4 regions of the Pantoea sp. AS142 genome follow, and region 4 is predicted to be linked to each of the others. Evidence: predicted binding sites of a transcription regulator. Region 4 holds the regulator's gene; each other region holds the start of a gene.

Region 1 (4,214 bases), on a different contig from region 4:
CTGCTCAGCGTGACTGGCGCGCTGCGGTGTGGCAGCCATACCGCCAAATGCGATGCGGGCGACGCTGATCACGCCCTGGTCAATGCTGAGGTTAAAGGCCGCGAACACCGCTGAGATATCATCATCCAGTCGTTTAGAGACCTTCCAGGCGACGAAATCGGGTGACACCGTCACCTTATCAATGCGGATGGCGCGAATAAACTCCCCTTTTTCCAGCCGGGTTTGCCGGTAGCCGGTAAAAAAGTGGTCGAGTGGCAGACTGCGCAGCTGCTCACCGCGCTGCAGCAACAGGCTGGCATCAAGGGCCAAAAGCATCGGCGAGGCATCCCCAATCGGCGACGCATTGGCAATATTGCCGCCCAGGGTGCCCTGCAGACGGATTTGCAGTGAGGCAAAGCGCTGCAGCATCTCACTGACGCCGGGAATGCGGCTGGCAAGAAACTCGCTGACCTGCTGCAGCGATGCACCTGCTCCCAGCAGGTAGTGATCATCGAATTCGCTACAAACTTTGAGCGCGGCAACCTGCTCCAGGGCAATCAATAGCGGTATCCTTTTATGCTGCTGGGTAATCTGCAGGCTGAGATCGGTGCCACCGGCAATCAGCATCGCATCGGGATACGCCAGGTAGATCTCCGCCAGTTGGGACGGGGTTTTCGGCAGAAAACAGCGGCGATTCTCCCCGCTTAATGCCTGCATCTCAGGATCTGACAGCGCTTCAAGCCGCTGCACGATGACCGCGGCGCTGTGATCAAACTGGTCTGTCACCGGCTGTGAGAGGAGCTGTTCGGCGGCAGCCATAATTGGCCGGTAGCCCGTACAGCGGCAAAGGTTGCCCGCCAGTGCGGCTTCGGCCTGATGGCGATCCCAGCACGCGGCATTTTTTCGCAGGCTGAACAGCGACATCACAAAGCCTGGCGTGCAGAATCCGCATTGCGAACCGTGGCAGTCGACCATCGCCTGCTGCGCCGGATGCAGCGCGCGGCCATGACGCAAATCCTCAACCGTAATCAGCTGTTTGCCCTGTAAAGAAGAGACCAGTGTCAGGCAACTGTTGATCGTCTCATACTGCATCTTTCCTTCGACGGCTTTGCCCAGAGTGACGCTGCAGGCACCGCAGTCACCTGAGGCACAGCCTTCTTTGGTGCCAGGGCGCTGCTGCCGGGTGCGCAGGTAGTTGAGCACGGTGAGATTGGGGTCGAGCGCCGTTTCGCTGACCAGCTGGTTGTTTAACAGAAACTGGATCATGCGGCTTGCTCCTGTGTGTCGCGCTGCCAGACCGGACGACCGGCTACCCAGGTCTGGGCAATATTGCGGTCGTCGCCCAGCGTCATTAATACAAACAGTTTTTCCCAGATATCTTTGCTGTTGCCGATGCGTAACTGCTGCAGGGCAGACACAGCCGGGTCGAGCACCACAAAATCCGCCTCTTTACCGACGTTGAAATTACCGATGGCATGATCGAGATCCAGCGCACGCGCCCCGCCCAGCGTGGCGTGATAAAAAGCTTCGGCAGCACTGAGCCGGTAGTGCTGCAACTGGCCCACCTTGTAAGCTTCGCCCAGGGTCTGCAGCATATTAAAGGTCGTGCCTGCACCGACATCGGTGCCGATCCCCACTTTCACACCCTGCTGCCAGCTGCGTTTCAGATTAAACAGACCGCTGCCGAGAAACAGGTTTGAGGTGGGACAGAAGGCAATGGATGAATCAGTATCGTGCAAACATTGCCATTCGCTCTCTTCAAGATGCAGGCAGTGAGCAAAAACGCTGCGACGGCCGGTCAGGTGGTAATGGTGATACACGTCCAGATAGCCATCACGCTCCGGGAACAGTTCTTTGACCCAGGCGACCTCCTGCGGGTTTTCGCTGAGATGAGTGTGCAGCCAGGCATCCGGGAATTCCTGACGCAGCTGCTGCACCTTTTCCAGCAACTGTGGGGTTGAGGTCGGTGCAAAGCGCGGCGTCAGGGCGTAGTTTAACCGTCCACGCTTATGCCAGCGCTCAATCAGCGCCCGCGTCTGCTGGTAGCTCTGTTCCGGGGTTTCGGTGAGGTTATCCGGCGCATTGCGGTCCATCATCACTTTCCCGACAATCAGCCGCATGTTCAGGGCTTCGGCGGCGCAGAACAGTGCGTCGACCGATTGAGGATGGACGGTACCGAACACCAGCGCACTGGTGGTGCCGTTGGAGAGCAGCTGATGCAGGAAAAAAGCAGACATGCGTGCAGCATGATCGGGGCAGTGATATTGCGCTTCAACCGGGAAAGTGTAGTGATTAAGCCACTCCAGCAACTGTTCGCCAAATGCGCCAATCATCTCTGTCTGCGGATAGTGAATGTGCGTATCGACAAAGCCAGGCACGATCACTTTGCCGCGTAAATCAGTAACAGGCTGACCCGCCAGCATCGCCTCGCTGTTCTCCCAGCTATCCAGCCCCACGACGCGTCCCTCACGCAGCCGCAACACGCCGTCCTGCAAATAGCGGGCCTGCCCGGTCAGGTCATCGGGATGATCCACTACGCCAGTAAAGTCAAAGAAGCTGGCGCGTATCGCCGTGTCGGTTGCTGATAGCATGATAATGTCCTTTCTGAAAGCGCGATTCAGTGTCTGCAGAGGGTTCTCTCTTTAATAACCCTGCAACCTGCGTGCCAGAACTGAAATAGACAAAATTCATTTAATATCAATCAAATAGGGTTAAAGTCGGGAGTTGCGCAACAAATAGGGCTACAAATGACGTAGCAACCGTTTGCGGAATAGATGCAAACGGTTGCTATACGATATCGCGCGGGCGGAATGTCTTGAGTATCGCCTGTCGGCTGCAAAACTGCCCTTTTAAGGTGCAACCTGCCCTGAAACGGCACAGTGTGCCCGGTAAAATCCGTTTACAGCCCTGACGACTTTTCCACGCGCAGAAGCGGAAATGAAATGCTATGGTGAAGCCATCGACTTTAAAATGGCATAAGGAACAGTGAGATGATTATTTTTGTTACCGGCGCGACGGCGGGTTTTGGTCAAAGCATTACCCGCCGCTTTATTGAGAATGGTCACAAAGTCATTGCCAGCGGACGCCGTGCCGAACGTTTAAAAGCGCTGAAAGAAGAGCTGGGTGAGAACCTGTATACGGTGCAGCTTGATGTGCGTAACCGCGCCACGATTGAAGAGGCGGTGGCGAAGTTACCGGCGGAGTGGCGCAATATCGATGTGCTGGTTAACAACGCGGGTCTGGCGCTGGGTGTAGAGCCTGCGCACAAGGCCAATGTTGAAGACTGGGAAAATATGATCGACACCAATACTAAAGGCCTGGTCTATATGACCCGCGCCCTGCTGCCACAGATGGTGGAACGTGATGTGGGTCATATCATCAATATCGGCTCAATTGCCGGTAGCTGGCCTTATGCCGGTGGTAACGTATATGGTGCCACCAAAGCCTTTGTTCGCCAGTTCAGCCTTAATCTGCGTACCGACCTGCACGGCACCGCGCTGCGCGTGACCGACATTGAACCCGGTCTGGTCGGTGGCACCGAGTTTTCCAATGTGCGTTTTAAAGGTGATGATGACAAAGCGGGTCAGGTCTATGAAGGCGCAACCGCCTTAACGCCGGAAGATGTTACAGAAGCGGTCTACTGGGTCGCCACTCTGCCTAAGCATGTCAACATCAATAGCCTGGAGATGATGCCGGTCAGCCAGACGCTGGCGGGCCTGAAAGTGCATAAACCTTAAACCGCTGCAGCGCCAGCCCCTGGCTGGCGTTATCCGCGACCCCAGCCCAGTACAATGATCAGCATGCCGCTGAAAGCAATCAGTGCCCCGCTCCAGTCCCACGCGCTTAACTTCACGCCATCCACCACCCGTAACCAGAGCAACGCGGTGAGCACATAGACGCCACCGTAGGCGGCATAGACCCGTCCGCTGGCAGCCGGATGCAGAGTCAGGAGCCAGACAAACAGCGCCAGACTCGCCGCTGCAGGCAGTAACAGCCAGGCTGAGCCGCCTTTTTTCAGCCACAACCACGGCAGAAAGCAGCCGGTGATCTCCGCCAGCGCGGTAATAAAAAACAGCAAGGCGGTTTTAATCAGCACCCTTATCTCTCCTGAACGTAAACAAACGACTCACGGCTGGTGAGCAAAGAAACGGCGATGATATACTAAGACCCTTTACCATTAGGCTATTTTATTTGTCAGTCTGACCTGGGCAGTGCTCATAAGCCGCACGAACGAC
Region 2 (4,214 bases), on a different contig from region 4:
CGCCGATGATCAGGATCACCGAGGTAAGGATCAGGTTTTGTGCTTTGCTGTAATCGACTTTGGATTCGATCAACACCCGGATACCGGATGCGCCAATCACGCCATACAGCAGCAGCGACACGCCGCCCATGACCGGTACCGGGATCGCCTGGATCACCGCCGCCAGTTTACCGACGCAAGAAAGCAGGATCGCCAGGATCGCTGCGCCGCCAATCACCCAGGTACTGTAGACGCGGGTAATCGCCATCACACCGATGTTTTCGCCGTAGGTGGTGTTGGGCGTCGAACCAAAGAAGCCGGAGATTACGGTTGATAAGCCGTTGGCAAACATCGAACGATGCAGGCCAGGGTCGCGAATCAAATCTTTCTTTACGATGTTGGCGGTGACCACCAGATGACCGATATGCTCGGCAATCACCACCAGCGCCGCAGGGAGAATCGTCAGCATTGCCACCCACTCAAAGCGCGGTGTATAGAAGGTTGGCAGTGCAAACCACGGGGCTTTGGCTACGCCGCTCCAGTCAACGATGCCCATAAACGCGGAGAGCAGATAACCCGCCACGACCCCAACCAGAATCGGGATGATCGCCAGGAAGCCACGAAACAGCACGGAACCGAAGACCGTCACTGCCAGCGTGACCAGCGAAATCAGCACGGTTTTACTGTCGGGCGCACTGCCTTCCGCGGGCAGCAGGCCCGCCATATTAGCGGCCACACCCGCCAGCTCCAGACCGATGACGGCGACAATCGCGCCCATCGCTGCCGGGGGAAACATCACATCGAGCCAGCCGGTGCCCGCGCGTTTGACAATCAGCGCCACGAGACAGAACAGCACGCCGCACAGGATAAATCCGCCCAGTGCGACCTCATAACCCAGCGGCAGCAACAGCAGCACCGGCGAGATAAAGGCAAAACTGGAACCGAGATAAGCGGGAATTTTGCCTTTACAGATAAAGAGGTAGATCAGCGTCCCCACGCCGTTGAATAACAGCACCGTCGCCGGGTTAATGTGGAACAGAATCGGTACCAGTACTGTGGCACCAAACATGGCGAACAGGTGTTGCAGGCTGAGTGGAATGGTTTGCAGTAACGGCGGTCGTTCACTGACGCCAATGGCGCGACGAGTCATCATTTATCCCCTTATGTATTTATCCCCGCAGGTTCGCGCCCTTGGCACAGCAGCAGGCACGCCGGTTAGCCTTGCAGCAAACCGAAACCGGTCAGAGAGTTTTTTTGCCAAAAAAAAGCCGACTCTCTGGTCGGCTGTGCGATTTATTTGGTTCCGAAAATCTTGTCCCCGGCATCGCCGAGCCCGGGAATGATGTAACCCTTCTCATTCAATCCCTGATCCACTGACGCGGTGTAGAGTTCGACGTCAGGATGCGCTTTCTCCAGCGCGGCAATCCCTTCTGGCGCAGCAACCAGTACCAACACTTTGATGCTGGTGCAGCCCGCTTTCTTTAGCAGGTCGATGGTGGCAATCATGGAACCGCCGGTCGCCAGCATCGGATCGACCACCAGCGCCAGACGCTCTTCGATGTTAGAAACCAGCTTCTGGAAATAGGGAACCGGCTCCAGTGTCTCTTCATCACGGTAGACACCCACCACGCTGATACGGGCGCTGGGAACGTGCTCCAGCACCCCTTCCATCATGCCAAGGCCAGCACGCAAAATCGGGACCACCGTGATTTTTTTGCCTTTGATCTGGTCAATTTCTACCGGGCCATTCCAGCCCTCAATGGTTACGCGCTCTGTTTCCAGATCGGCGGTCGCTTCGTAGGTCAGCAGGCTGCCCACTTCAGAGGCCAGCTCACGAAAACGCTTTGTACTGATATCATGCTCACGCATCAGGCCCAGTTTATGTTTGACCAGCGGGTGTCTGACTTCCACGATCTTCATTGGTGTTCTCCCGGAATGAGTTGAGCTAAAAAAAATCGCGGGATTATACCGCCTTTTGCACTCTGCGCCACCTGCTCTTGCGCAAAGCCGCGGGTTTTACCGGGACGAATTAAGGATTAATGAAAATCATCCGATGCGCAATCCCGGACTCGCAAACGTTTGCCTGCACTGATAGAATTGCCGCGCTTTATTTTAACCACCAACCGCAACTCGCGTGGGGACCTCGCAGTGACCGACAAAACCTCTCTCAGTTACAAAGACGCCGGTGTTGATATTGATGCTGGTAACGCTCTGGTTGACCGTATTAAAGGCGTGGTGAAAAAGACGCGTCGCCCGGAAGTGATGGGTGGACTGGGCGGTTTTGGTGCGCTTTGCGCGCTGCCGCAAAAATACCGTGAACCGGTGCTGGTCTCCGGCACCGATGGCGTTGGCACCAAGCTGCGTCTGGCGATGGATCTCAAACGCCACGATGCCATTGGTGTGGACCTGGTCGCGATGTGCGTCAACGACCTGGTGGTACAGGGCGCCGAGCCGCTCTTCTTCCTCGACTATTACGCCACCGGCAAACTGGATGTGGATACCGCCTCTGCGGTGATCACCGGCATCGCCGAAGGGTGTCTGCAGTCGGGTTGTGCGCTGGTGGGCGGTGAAACCGCTGAGATGCCAGGCATGTATCACGGCGAAGATTACGACGTGGCCGGTTTCTGTGTCGGCGTGGTGGAGAAGTCTGAGATCATTGATGGCAGCAAGGTGCAGGATGGCGATGTGCTAATAGCACTCGGCTCCAGCGGCCCGCACTCCAACGGCTATTCGCTGGTGCGCAAAATTCTGGAAGTCAGCAACACCGATCCGCTGGCTGAACAGCTGGAAGGCAAACCGCTGGCTGATCATTTGCTGGAACCCACCCGTATCTACGTGAAAAATATCCTGAGCCTGATTGAGCAGGTCGACGTGCACGCTATCGCCCACCTGACCGGCGGCGGTTTCTGGGAAAATATCCCGCGCGTGCTGCCCGACAACACTCAGGCAGTGATTGACGAGACAAGCTGGCAGTGGCCGGCCGTCTTCAGCTGGTTACAGCAAGCGGGCAACGTCAGCCGTTTCGAGATGTACCGCACCTTTAACTGCGGCGTCGGCATGATCATTGCCCTGAGCCCGGCAGACGCGGACAAAGCCATTGCGCTGATGCAGGCTGCGGGCGAGAAAGCCTGGAATCTCGGCGTGATTAAAGCCTCTGATGCCGAAGAGCGTGTGGTCATCAACGGATGAAAAAACTGGTTGTACTGATTTCCGGCAACGGAAGTAACCTTCAGTCCATCCTTGACGCCTGTGCAAGCGAGCGAATTCACGGCAGCGTGGCTGCCGTGTTCAGCAACCGTGCCGCCGCTTATGGCCTGACGCGGGCGCAGGAGGCAGGTATTCCCGCTCACGCGCTTGCCGCCAGCGACTTCGCTGACCGTGAAGCCTTTGATCGCCAACTCATCGCTGAAATCGAAGCATACAGTCCAGATTTGATTGTGCTGGCAGGTTATATGCGCATTCTCAGCAGCGCGTTCGTGGCCCATTTTCACGATCGCCTGCTGAATATCCACCCTTCCCTGCTGCCAAAATATCCAGGTCTGCATACTCACCGTCAGGCACTGGAAAATGGTGACAGCGAACATGGCACCTCAGTGCATTTCGTGACTGACGAGCTGGATGGGGGGCCGGTGATCCTCCAGGCGAAAGTTCCGGTTTTTCCCGGCGATAGCGAAGCGGAGATCACCGAACGGGTGCAGCACCAGGAGCACGCCATCTATCCGCTGGTGATTAACTGGTTTGCTGAGGGACGCCTGGCGATGCATGACGGTAAAGCCTGGCTGGATGGCGAACTACTGCCGCCGCAGGGTTATGCTAACGACTGACGAGTTTGAAGCCGTCACGGGTTTTCACCCTCAACGGCTGAAAACTCAAAGCGATGGGAGCCTGTACCCGTAATAAAGCCGCGCGTGCCATGAATGGCGATTTTGCGTCTTTACGAAGGGTACAGGCTACCTGAGCCGGTGCTTCATTCGCACCGCATGAAACCGGCCTTCTCCCCTTCCTTAACCGTAGCGCCCCGTAATGTAATCTTCGGTCCGTCGCTGCTTCGGCGCGGTGAAAATCCGGTCGGTCTCATCAAACTCCACTAACGCGCCCTGATGCATAAACGCGGTGAAATCGGACACGCGCGAGGCCTGCTGCATGTTGTGCGTCACCAGCACCAGCGTGAAATGCTGCTTCAGCGTGGTCATCAGCTCTTCAATCACCAGCGTGGAGATCGGATCCAGCGCGGA
Region 3 (4,214 bases), on a different contig from region 4:
GCTGCGTCACCACATCCCGCGTCATCTTCGGCGTTTTGCCCAGCAGAACGTCCAGCGGCATGTCGATCGGCTTATTACCGAAATGGCTATCTTCCAGGCTCAGGTGCCGCTCTTCGGTGGCTTCACCAATCACCGCGAAGGGTGCGCGCTCGCGCTGGCAAATCGCCTCAAACTGCGCCAGTTGATCCGGCGCCACGGCCATCACATAACGTTCCTGTGATTCGTTACACCAGACTTCCAGCGGGCTCATGCCTGGCTCATCACTCAGGATGTCACGCAGGTTAAACCGGCCGCCTCGGCCACCATCGCTGACCAGTTCCGGCATCGCATTAGAGAGGCCGCCAGCGCCCACGTCGTGGATAAACAGAATCGGGTTCTCATCGCCCAGCTGCCAGCAGCGGTCGATGACTTCCTGACAACGGCGTTCCATCTCTGGGTTATCACGCTGTACCGAGGCGAAGTCGAGGTCAGCATCAGACTGGCCGGAGGCCATCGATGACGCCGCGCCGCCGCCCAGCCCGATGTTCATTGCCGGACCACCCAGCACCACCAGTTTGGCGCCCACGGTGATTTCGCCTTTCTGCACGTGATCGGCACGGATGTTACCGATGCCGCCTGCCAGCATAATTGGCTTGTGATAGCCGCGCAGCTCGGTGCCATTGTGACTGGTGACCTGCTCTTCATAGGTACGGAAGTAGCCATTCAGTGCCGGACGACCAAATTCATTGTTAAACGCCGCACCACCCAGTGGGCCATCGTTCATGATCTCCAGCGCGCTGACAATGCGGGCCGGTTTGCCGAAATCCTCTTCCCACGGCTGTTCAAAGCCGGGGATGCGCAGGTTAGAGACCGAGAATCCGACCAGGCCCGCTTTTGGCTTGGAGCCGCGTCCGGTTGCGCCTTCATCACGGATTTCACCCCCGGAACCGGTGGCAGCGCCTGGCCATGGCGAGATCGCCGTTGGATGGTTGTGGGTTTCTACCTTCATCAGGATGTGCGCCGCTTCCTGATGCCAGCGGTATTCGCTCTCTCCGGCGTCAGCAAAGAAGCGGCCAACCTCTGACCCTTCCATCACGGCAGCGTTATCTTTATAAGCAGAGAGCACGAAGTCCGGCGTCTGCTCCATGGTGTTTTTAATCATCTTAAACAGCGACTTTGGCTGTTTCTCGCCGTCGATAATCCAGTCTGCGTTGAAGATCTTGTGACGGCAGTGCTCAGAGTTCGCCTGCGCAAACATATAGAGTTCAATGTCATTGGGATTGCGGCCCAGTGCGGTGAACGCCGCTACCAGGTAGTCGATTTCATCGTCTGCCAGCGCCAGACCCAATGAGATATTCGCCTGAACCAGCGCCTGACGGCCCTCACCGAGCAGATCGACACTCTTCACCGGCTGTGGCGTATGATGCGCGAACAGTTGCTCAGCCTGCGTCAGATCGCTGAAGACCGTTTCCATCATCCGATCGTGCAGCAGTGTACCCAGCGTTTGCCACTGCGCTTCGGTCAGTTGAGGGGCCTGCACGTAAAAGGCCAGGCCGCGTTCCAGACGACGCACCTGTGGCAGCCCGCAGTTGTGGGCAATGTCGGTAGCTTTGGATGACCAGGGCGAAATGGTGCCGGGACGTGGCGTCACCAGGAGCAGACGACCCTGTGGGGCATGTTCAGCGAGAGAGGGACCATATTTCAGCAGGCGCTGCAGACGGCTCTGTTCGTCAGCGCTTAAGGGCGTGCTGACATCAGCAAAATGGATGTACTCAGCGTAAATATCACTCACCGGCAGATGAGCGTCCTGAAAGCGGGTCAGCAGCTTGTTTACACGAAATGCCGACAGGGCGGGCGAACCACGCAGAATTTCCATTAATAAATCTCTCGTCAGGGCGCCAGACGACGCTTCATTGGGCGCAACAGGGAAAACGGGGCGTATTATAAAGAAAGCGACCTCGCGACGAAACCGTTTGCGCACAATTTTTGGCACCCCGGATTTGCCTGAATTTTGCGCAAAAGTTGCTATAAAAGTTGCTCAGCGTGATTTTGTTGCGCAAAATGCCCCTCGCTCTGGGAGTTCAAAGAAGATAAATACTGCCTTTAAAAGACAGAGGCCTTAGAGCCAGCGAGAGATAACTATTTGAAACGCCTAAAATTTAATTATCTGTTTATCGGTCTGGTTGCCGTGCTGCTAGCGTTAGCGCTGTGGCCATCCATTCCCTGGTATGGGGGTGGGCAAGACAGGATTTCACAGATTAAATCACGGGGAGTGCTGCGCGTCAGTACCATCAACTCCCCATTGACTTACTACACAGTTAACCAATCTCCGGCCGGTATGGATTATGAGCTGGCAAAACGCTTCGCCGACTATCTGGGCGTCAAACTTAAGGTGACGGTGCGTCCTAACCTGAGCGATCTGTTTGATGACCTTGACGATGGCAAAGCCGATTTGCTGGCCGCAGGCCTGAACTACAACAGCGAACGCCTGACACGCTATCAGACCGGGCCAGGTTACTACAACGTTTCGCAACAGCTGGTCTATCGCGTGGATAAGACGCGCCCTAAAAACCTGGGTGACTTAAAGGGGCGGCTTACCGTTGCTTCAGGTTCGGCCTATCTGTCAACGCTGAAGAGCGCGCGTTCAAATCAGTTTCCCGATCTGGACTGGGCGATCTCGACCGATCAAAGTCCCAAAGCGCTGCTGGAAGCGGTGGCCGACGGCAAGCTCGACTACACCATTGGTGACTCCGTGACCATTGCCCTGTTGCAGCGCATCTATCCGCAGCTTGCGGTGGCGTTCGATGTCACCGATGAAGAGCCGGTAACCTGGTATGTGCGGCACAGCGAAGATGACAGCCTGAATGCAGCGATGCTCGACTTCTTTAACGGTATGGGTGAAGAAGGGGCGATGGCGCGGCTGGAGGAGAAATATCTCGGCCACGTCGGCACCTTTGATTATGTCGATACCCGCACGTTCCTGCGCGCTATCGACAACACGCTGCCCGACATCAAGCCGTTGTTTGAGAAGTACGCTACCAGCATTGACTGGCGACTGCTGGCGGCGATCTCCTATCAGGAGTCGCACTGGAACCCGCAGGCCACCTCCCCTACCGGCGTCCGCGGCATGATGATGCTGACCCGTAATACCGCTGAGAGCCTGGATGTGGGCGACCGTACCGATCCTGAACAGAGCATTCGCGGCGGCAGCCAGTATCTGCAGGAGATGATGGCAAAGGTGCCGCAGACCATCCCAGAAGATGAGCGCATCTGGTTTGCGCTGGCGGCCTATAACATGGGCTATGCCCATATGCTTGATGTGCGTAAACTCACTGCCCGCCAGGGGGATAATCCAGACAGCTGGGCAGATGTAAAGCTGCGTCTGCCCATGCTGAGCCAGAAGCGTTACTACACCCAGACGGCGTATGGCTACGCCCGTGGACACGAAGCTTATAACTATGTAGAAAATATCCGTAAGTATCAGTTAAGCCTGGTGGGTTATCTGCAGGAGCAGGATAAGCGTCTGGCGCGGCAGGCTGAAGCCAACGCTGAACTCGCCAAAGGCTATCCTGCTGTTGAACCGAAGATCGCCATGAACTAGTCCTGGCGTTGCGTCTGACGCAGCGCTTTTTTCTGTTCGCGACGCATACGGAAGAAGTCGCTCAGCATGGCGGCACACTCTTCTTCCAGCACGCCGCTCTGTAATTCAACCTGATGATTCATGCCGGGATGGCCCAGTACATCAAGCAGCGATCCCGCCGCCCCACTTTTACTGTCATGCGCACCATAGACCAGCCGGGTAATGCGGCTGTGAACCATAGCGCCGGCACACATCACACACGGCTCCAGCGTTACGTAGAGCGTGGTATCGAGCAGGCGGTAATTTTCCAGCACTTTACCGCCCTGCCGCAGGGCCATGATCTCTGCATGCGCCGTCGGATCGTGCTGGCCGATGGGGCGGTTCCAGCCTTCGCCAATGACCCGATCATTCTGAACCAGCACCGCACCTACCGGCACTTCGCCCTGCTCCCAGGCCCGGCGCGCAAGGCCAAGCGCATGGCGCATCCAGTATTCATCTTGTTGTTTCACGCTGACCACTCCGGGCGACTAAAAAGCGGCGCATTATAGCGGTCTCTCAGACCGTGTCGAAACTTATTCCAGCTGTTGCAGCTCACCAGCAGGTGTCACGCGCCAGCGATGCTGACAGAAAAACAGCAGCGGGTTGTCCTGTTTGC
Region 4 (4,214 bases):
GGGTTAATCCGGCCGACACCGCCAGGCTGGCGGCAAAGCAGAGTCCTAACTGCAGCGTGTTCTGCAACGCTGCCGCTTTACCGGTGGCGTGCGGGAAAGGCATCAGCGCACCGGACACCACAATCGGATAGACCGCACCGTTAGCCAGCGCCATACCGCAGAAGGGTGCCATCAGGCTCATTAGCGTGCTATTGCCTGACAGCGCAACAGCAAACAGCGCAAGAATGCTCAGACTATAGACTCCCAGCAACCAGGGCAGCAACTGTGCGCCGCTAAAGCGGTTGAGGAGGGCGCGACAGCTGAATCCGCCAATTAAAAAGGCGAGTGTTTGCGGCACATAACTCAGGCCGATATCGGCAGGCGAGAGACCCAGATCCGCCAGAATAAAGGGCGAGCCGGTCAGCCAGGCAAAAAAGCTGGCTGAACAGGCGGAATAGATCAGCACATTTCCGCTGTAGACCCGTGATTTTAGCAGGGTGAAAAAGCCGGGCTGCGTACCTTTTTCGCCCGCGGGCTTACGCACGGTGGGCAGGCGCAGAGTAGTCAGAATCAACGCCACCGCAATCAGGGTTAGCACCAGGAAAATCGAACGCCAGTGGAAGTGACCGATCAGCCAGGCACCCAGCAATGGGGCCAGCGCCGGAGAGAGTGCAACCAGTGGCATAATGGTGGCAAATACTTTGTTGGCGCGCGCGGCAGGGTAGCGATCCACCACCAGCGCTTGCCAACTCACGGCCGCAGCACAGACACCAATTGCCTGAACAAAGCGCAGCGCCAGCATCAGATAGATATCATTTACCCACAGCATGCCTGCGCAGCCAACACCAAACATGGCCAGTCCGGCCAGCAGCACCGGTTTACGGCCGATGCGATCGGAAAGGGGGCCCCAGAAGAGCTGACCACAGGCGAAGCCTGCCAGGAATAGACTCATGCTGGCGCTGATCAGGCCGGGCGAGGTGTTAAAAGTTTGCTGCATTGCGCCAAAGGCGGGCAGGTACATATCAGTGGCTAAAAAGCCCAGCATGCTCAGCAGGGCAAGATAGGGCATGAATCCTTTATTCGACGACATTTGACTCTCATTTTGGCAGGATAAACGCGTCAGAGTGTAAAAGGTGCGTCTGACGCTGTGAAACGGTAATATTTGCCGATTGCTGTTAAAATTTTTGAAGGCAAATTATGTGGTCAGAATATGCATTAGAAGTGGTTGACGCCGTCGCCCGCGGGGGCAGCTTCAGCGCCGCCGCGCAGGAGTTACACCGGGTACCTTCTGCCATCAGCTATACGGTGCGTCAGCTGGAAAACTGGCTAGCGGTACCGCTATTCGAACGTCAGCATCGTGAAGTGGTTCTGACCCCGGCAGGCGAACATTTTGTCCGGGAAGGGCGCAGCATCATCAAAAAAATGCTTGCCACACGGCGACAGTGTCAGCAACTGGCCAACGGATGGCGCGGCCAGCTAAGCATTGCCGTTGACCGTATTGCTAAGCCTCAGCGCACCCGGCAAATGGTCAAAGATTTCTATCGCCACTTCCCCGATATGGAGTTGATCATCAGCTATGAAGTTTTTAACGGTGTATGGGATGCGCTGGCCGATGGCCGGGTGGATGTGGCGATTGGTGCGACTCAGGCGATTCCGGTTGGCGGACGGTTTGCCTTTCGGGATATGGGCAAACTCAACTGGCGTTGCGTTGTCGCGCCTCACCATCCCCTGACGCAAGCGAGCCAGATAGATGACGACACGCTGCGCAGTTGGCCATCACTGGTGCTGGAGGATACGTCACGCGCACTGCCGCGTCGTATGACATGGACGCTGGATAACCAGCGCAGGCTGGTGGTGCCGGAGTGGCAAACCGGCCTTGAGTGCGTGCAGGCGGGATTGTGCGTGGCGATGGTGCCTGGTCATCTGGCCAGGCCACTGCTCGACAGCGGCGAACTGGTTGAACTGACGCTGCCGGTGGCGTTTCCGGACAGCCCATGTTGCGTCAGCTGGGCAGAGGATCGCGCATCACCGGCGACAGGCTGGTTGCTCAGCTATCTGGGTGATGCGCAAACGCTTAATCAGGAGTGGTTAAGGGAAGATTACCGGCGATAGTCGCGGAACGGGCCATCGGCTACTGAACGGCGCTCAATCAGCGTGGGATGGACTTCAATCGTTTGTGAAACTTCACGCTTACTGGTGATACGGTCCAGCAGCATATCCAGCGCTTTCTCACCCAACTGGGCTTTAGGCTGATGCACTGTGGTCAGGGCGGGGGCGAAATAGCGGGCGTTGCGCACATTGTCATAGCCGATCACCGAAATGTCCTGTGGTACGCGCAAACCCATCTCATCGGCGGCGCAAATCGCGCCCATCGCCATGATGTCACCCCCACAGAACACTGCCGTCGGGCGTTGCTTCTGCGACAGGATCTGCTGCATCGCCTGATAGCCCGACTCCGGCTCAAAGTCACCCTGCACAATCCATTCGGTGCGCGGCTGAATACCCGCCTCTTCCAGCGCCTTCAGGAACCCGGCATGGCGGCCGCCACCGGTGTTACGCTCCATCTGACCGGGAATGGCACCAATCTCACGATGTCCACGTTCAATCAGATAGCGTCCCGCCAGATAACCGCCCTGAAAGGCATTATCCAGTACTGTGTCTGTGAAGTCGGCGCGCGACTCGCCCCAGTCCATCACTACCATCGGAATATTGCGGTTCTCTTCCAGCATTTGCAGCAGGTCGTCCGGATATTCAGAGCACATCACCAGCAAACCATCTACGCGTTTCTGCGCCATCATGCTGAGATAGGCGCGCTGTTTTTGCAGATCGTTATGCGCATTACCCAGAATCAATGTATAGCCTTTATCAAAACAGTGATTTTCAACCGCTTCAATAATTTCAGCGAAATAGGGCGCTTCGCTGGAGGTGGCAAGCAGGCCCAGCGTCTTGGTATGGTTCACTTTCAGGCTGCGCGCCACGGCGCTCGGTGAGTAGTGCAGTTCCTTAATCGCCTGCCAGACCGCGTTGCGCGTCTCTTCAGCCACAAAGCGGGTTTTATTGATGACGTGCGAAACGGTCGTCGTTGAGACTCCTGCGCGTTTCGCCACATCTTTAATTGTTGCCATGAAAATCGGACTCCAGTGCCTATCTAACCCTATGATAAGCTTTGTGTTAAACGTTTGCGTCTGTTCAGGGTTTTTTCCGCAAAAATGCCGCTTTACCGGACAGAAAACAGGCTCCTGGCGGAGAAAAACCGCCTGACAGCGTGCGCAAACGGAATCAGGGTTGCGCGCGTTGCGCAACAAAGGCGGGATTCTAACAAGGCTGGACGGATAAAACGAGATTTTTACTGGGCCCTGTGGGAAAATGCGATATCCACACTAATTGTGTGATGAAGGAGCAAGCAATGAGTACCGATCTTAAACTGGCTTTAATGACCACCGTGGGCTGTCTGCTGATGATTGTGGCCTTTAGTTTTACTGCCATTCTGCACTAATAAAAAAGCCGGGATTATCCCGGCTCTCTTCTGCTTGTTCTGCTACTCAGCGTATGGTTTTCGGCGTCATCACGCGACGGGCACCAATATAGTGACGTTGCCAGTAATCTTCCCCTAATGCGCTGATCTGAATATCTTTGCCGGTACGTGGTGACTGGATAAATTTGCCGTTGCCCAGGTAAACGCCGACGTGGTCAGCAGTACCGCGTCCATTGATGCGGAAGAAGACCAGATCGCCTTTCTCCAGCGACTCACGCTTGATTGGCGCAGCATCACGCAGGTGATACATCTCGTTAGCGGTTCGTGGGATTTTAAACTTCACCAGGTCTTTATACGCGTACCAGACCAGACCGCTGCAATCGAAACCGGTATGCGGTGAGGTGCCGCCCCACTGATACGGCTTACCTAACTGACCCATCAGCTTGGTCATCGCTGTTTCGCGCGCTTTCTGGTAGCGCTGGCGATGAGATTTGCTCATTTTAATCGTGCCGGTCTCGCTGGGGGTTACCTCAACCGTTTTCAGCGGGCGCTGATGACCATAGCGTTTCTTGTCTTTGTTCTTGTTGATACGGGCTGTTTTAAGCGAGGTCTTTTTAGCAGGTGTCTGTTTAGCGATGAGTTCGACTTTTTTCTGTTTTTTAGTTTTTAGTTTTTGAACCGAGCTGAGGCGAGTTTTTTTCGTCACCGTTTTCAACGGGCGACGCTTGCGGCGCTCATCGTCGCGCGCGCTCTTTTTCTC

What was found. Region 4 encodes PurR, which represses purine synthesis genes. Its sites were predicted from a motif close to CANGCAAACGTTTGCNTG; they were not measured.
Region 1: a site for PurR is predicted at 2,753-2,770, ahead of guaD (guanine deaminase). Genes of this name have one in related genera too.
Region 2: a site for PurR is predicted at 2,048-2,065, ahead of purM (phosphoribosylformylglycinamidine cyclo-ligase). Genes of this name have one in related genera too.
Region 3: a site for PurR is predicted at 1,942-1,959, ahead of purL (phosphoribosylformylglycinamidine synthase). Genes of this name have one in related genera too.

Annotation. Positions count from the first base shown of each region.
Region 1 covers NZ_JBBCMO010000010.1:91,657-95,870, reverse strand. The annotation lists gene xdhA (xanthine dehydrogenase small subunit) at 1-1,245, opposite strand, end outside; gene guaD (guanine deaminase) at 1,242-2,570, opposite strand; gene ydfG (bifunctional NADP-dependent 3-hydroxy acid dehydrogenase/3-hydroxypropionate dehydrogenase YdfG) at 2,970-3,716, shown strand; gene WFO64_RS17450 (YnfA family protein) at 3,746-4,072, opposite strand.
Region 2 covers NZ_JBBCMO010000002.1:95,162-99,375, reverse strand. The annotation lists gene uraA (uracil permease) at 1-1,129, opposite strand, end outside; gene upp (uracil phosphoribosyltransferase) at 1,273-1,899, opposite strand; gene purM (phosphoribosylformylglycinamidine cyclo-ligase) at 2,128-3,168, shown strand; gene purN (phosphoribosylglycinamide formyltransferase) at 3,165-3,803, shown strand; gene pstB (phosphate ABC transporter ATP-binding protein PstB) at 3,984-4,214, opposite strand, start outside.
Region 3 covers NZ_JBBCMO010000002.1:29,815-34,028, reverse strand. The annotation lists gene purL (phosphoribosylformylglycinamidine synthase) at 1-1,855, opposite strand, end outside; gene mltF (membrane-bound lytic murein transglycosylase MltF) at 2,123-3,580, shown strand; gene tadA (tRNA adenosine(34) deaminase TadA) at 3,577-4,068, opposite strand; gene yfhb (phosphatidylglycerophosphatase C) at 4,132-4,214, opposite strand, start outside.
Region 4 covers NZ_JBBCMO010000001.1:967,536-971,749, forward strand. The annotation lists gene punC (purine nucleoside transporter PunC) at 1-1,069, opposite strand, end outside; gene punR (DNA-binding transcriptional activator PunR) at 1,177-2,091, shown strand; gene purR (HTH-type transcriptional repressor PurR) at 2,079-3,104, opposite strand; gene cydH (cytochrome bd-I oxidase subunit CydH) at 3,386-3,475, shown strand; gene WFO64_RS04875 (C40 family peptidase) at 3,522-4,214, opposite strand, start outside.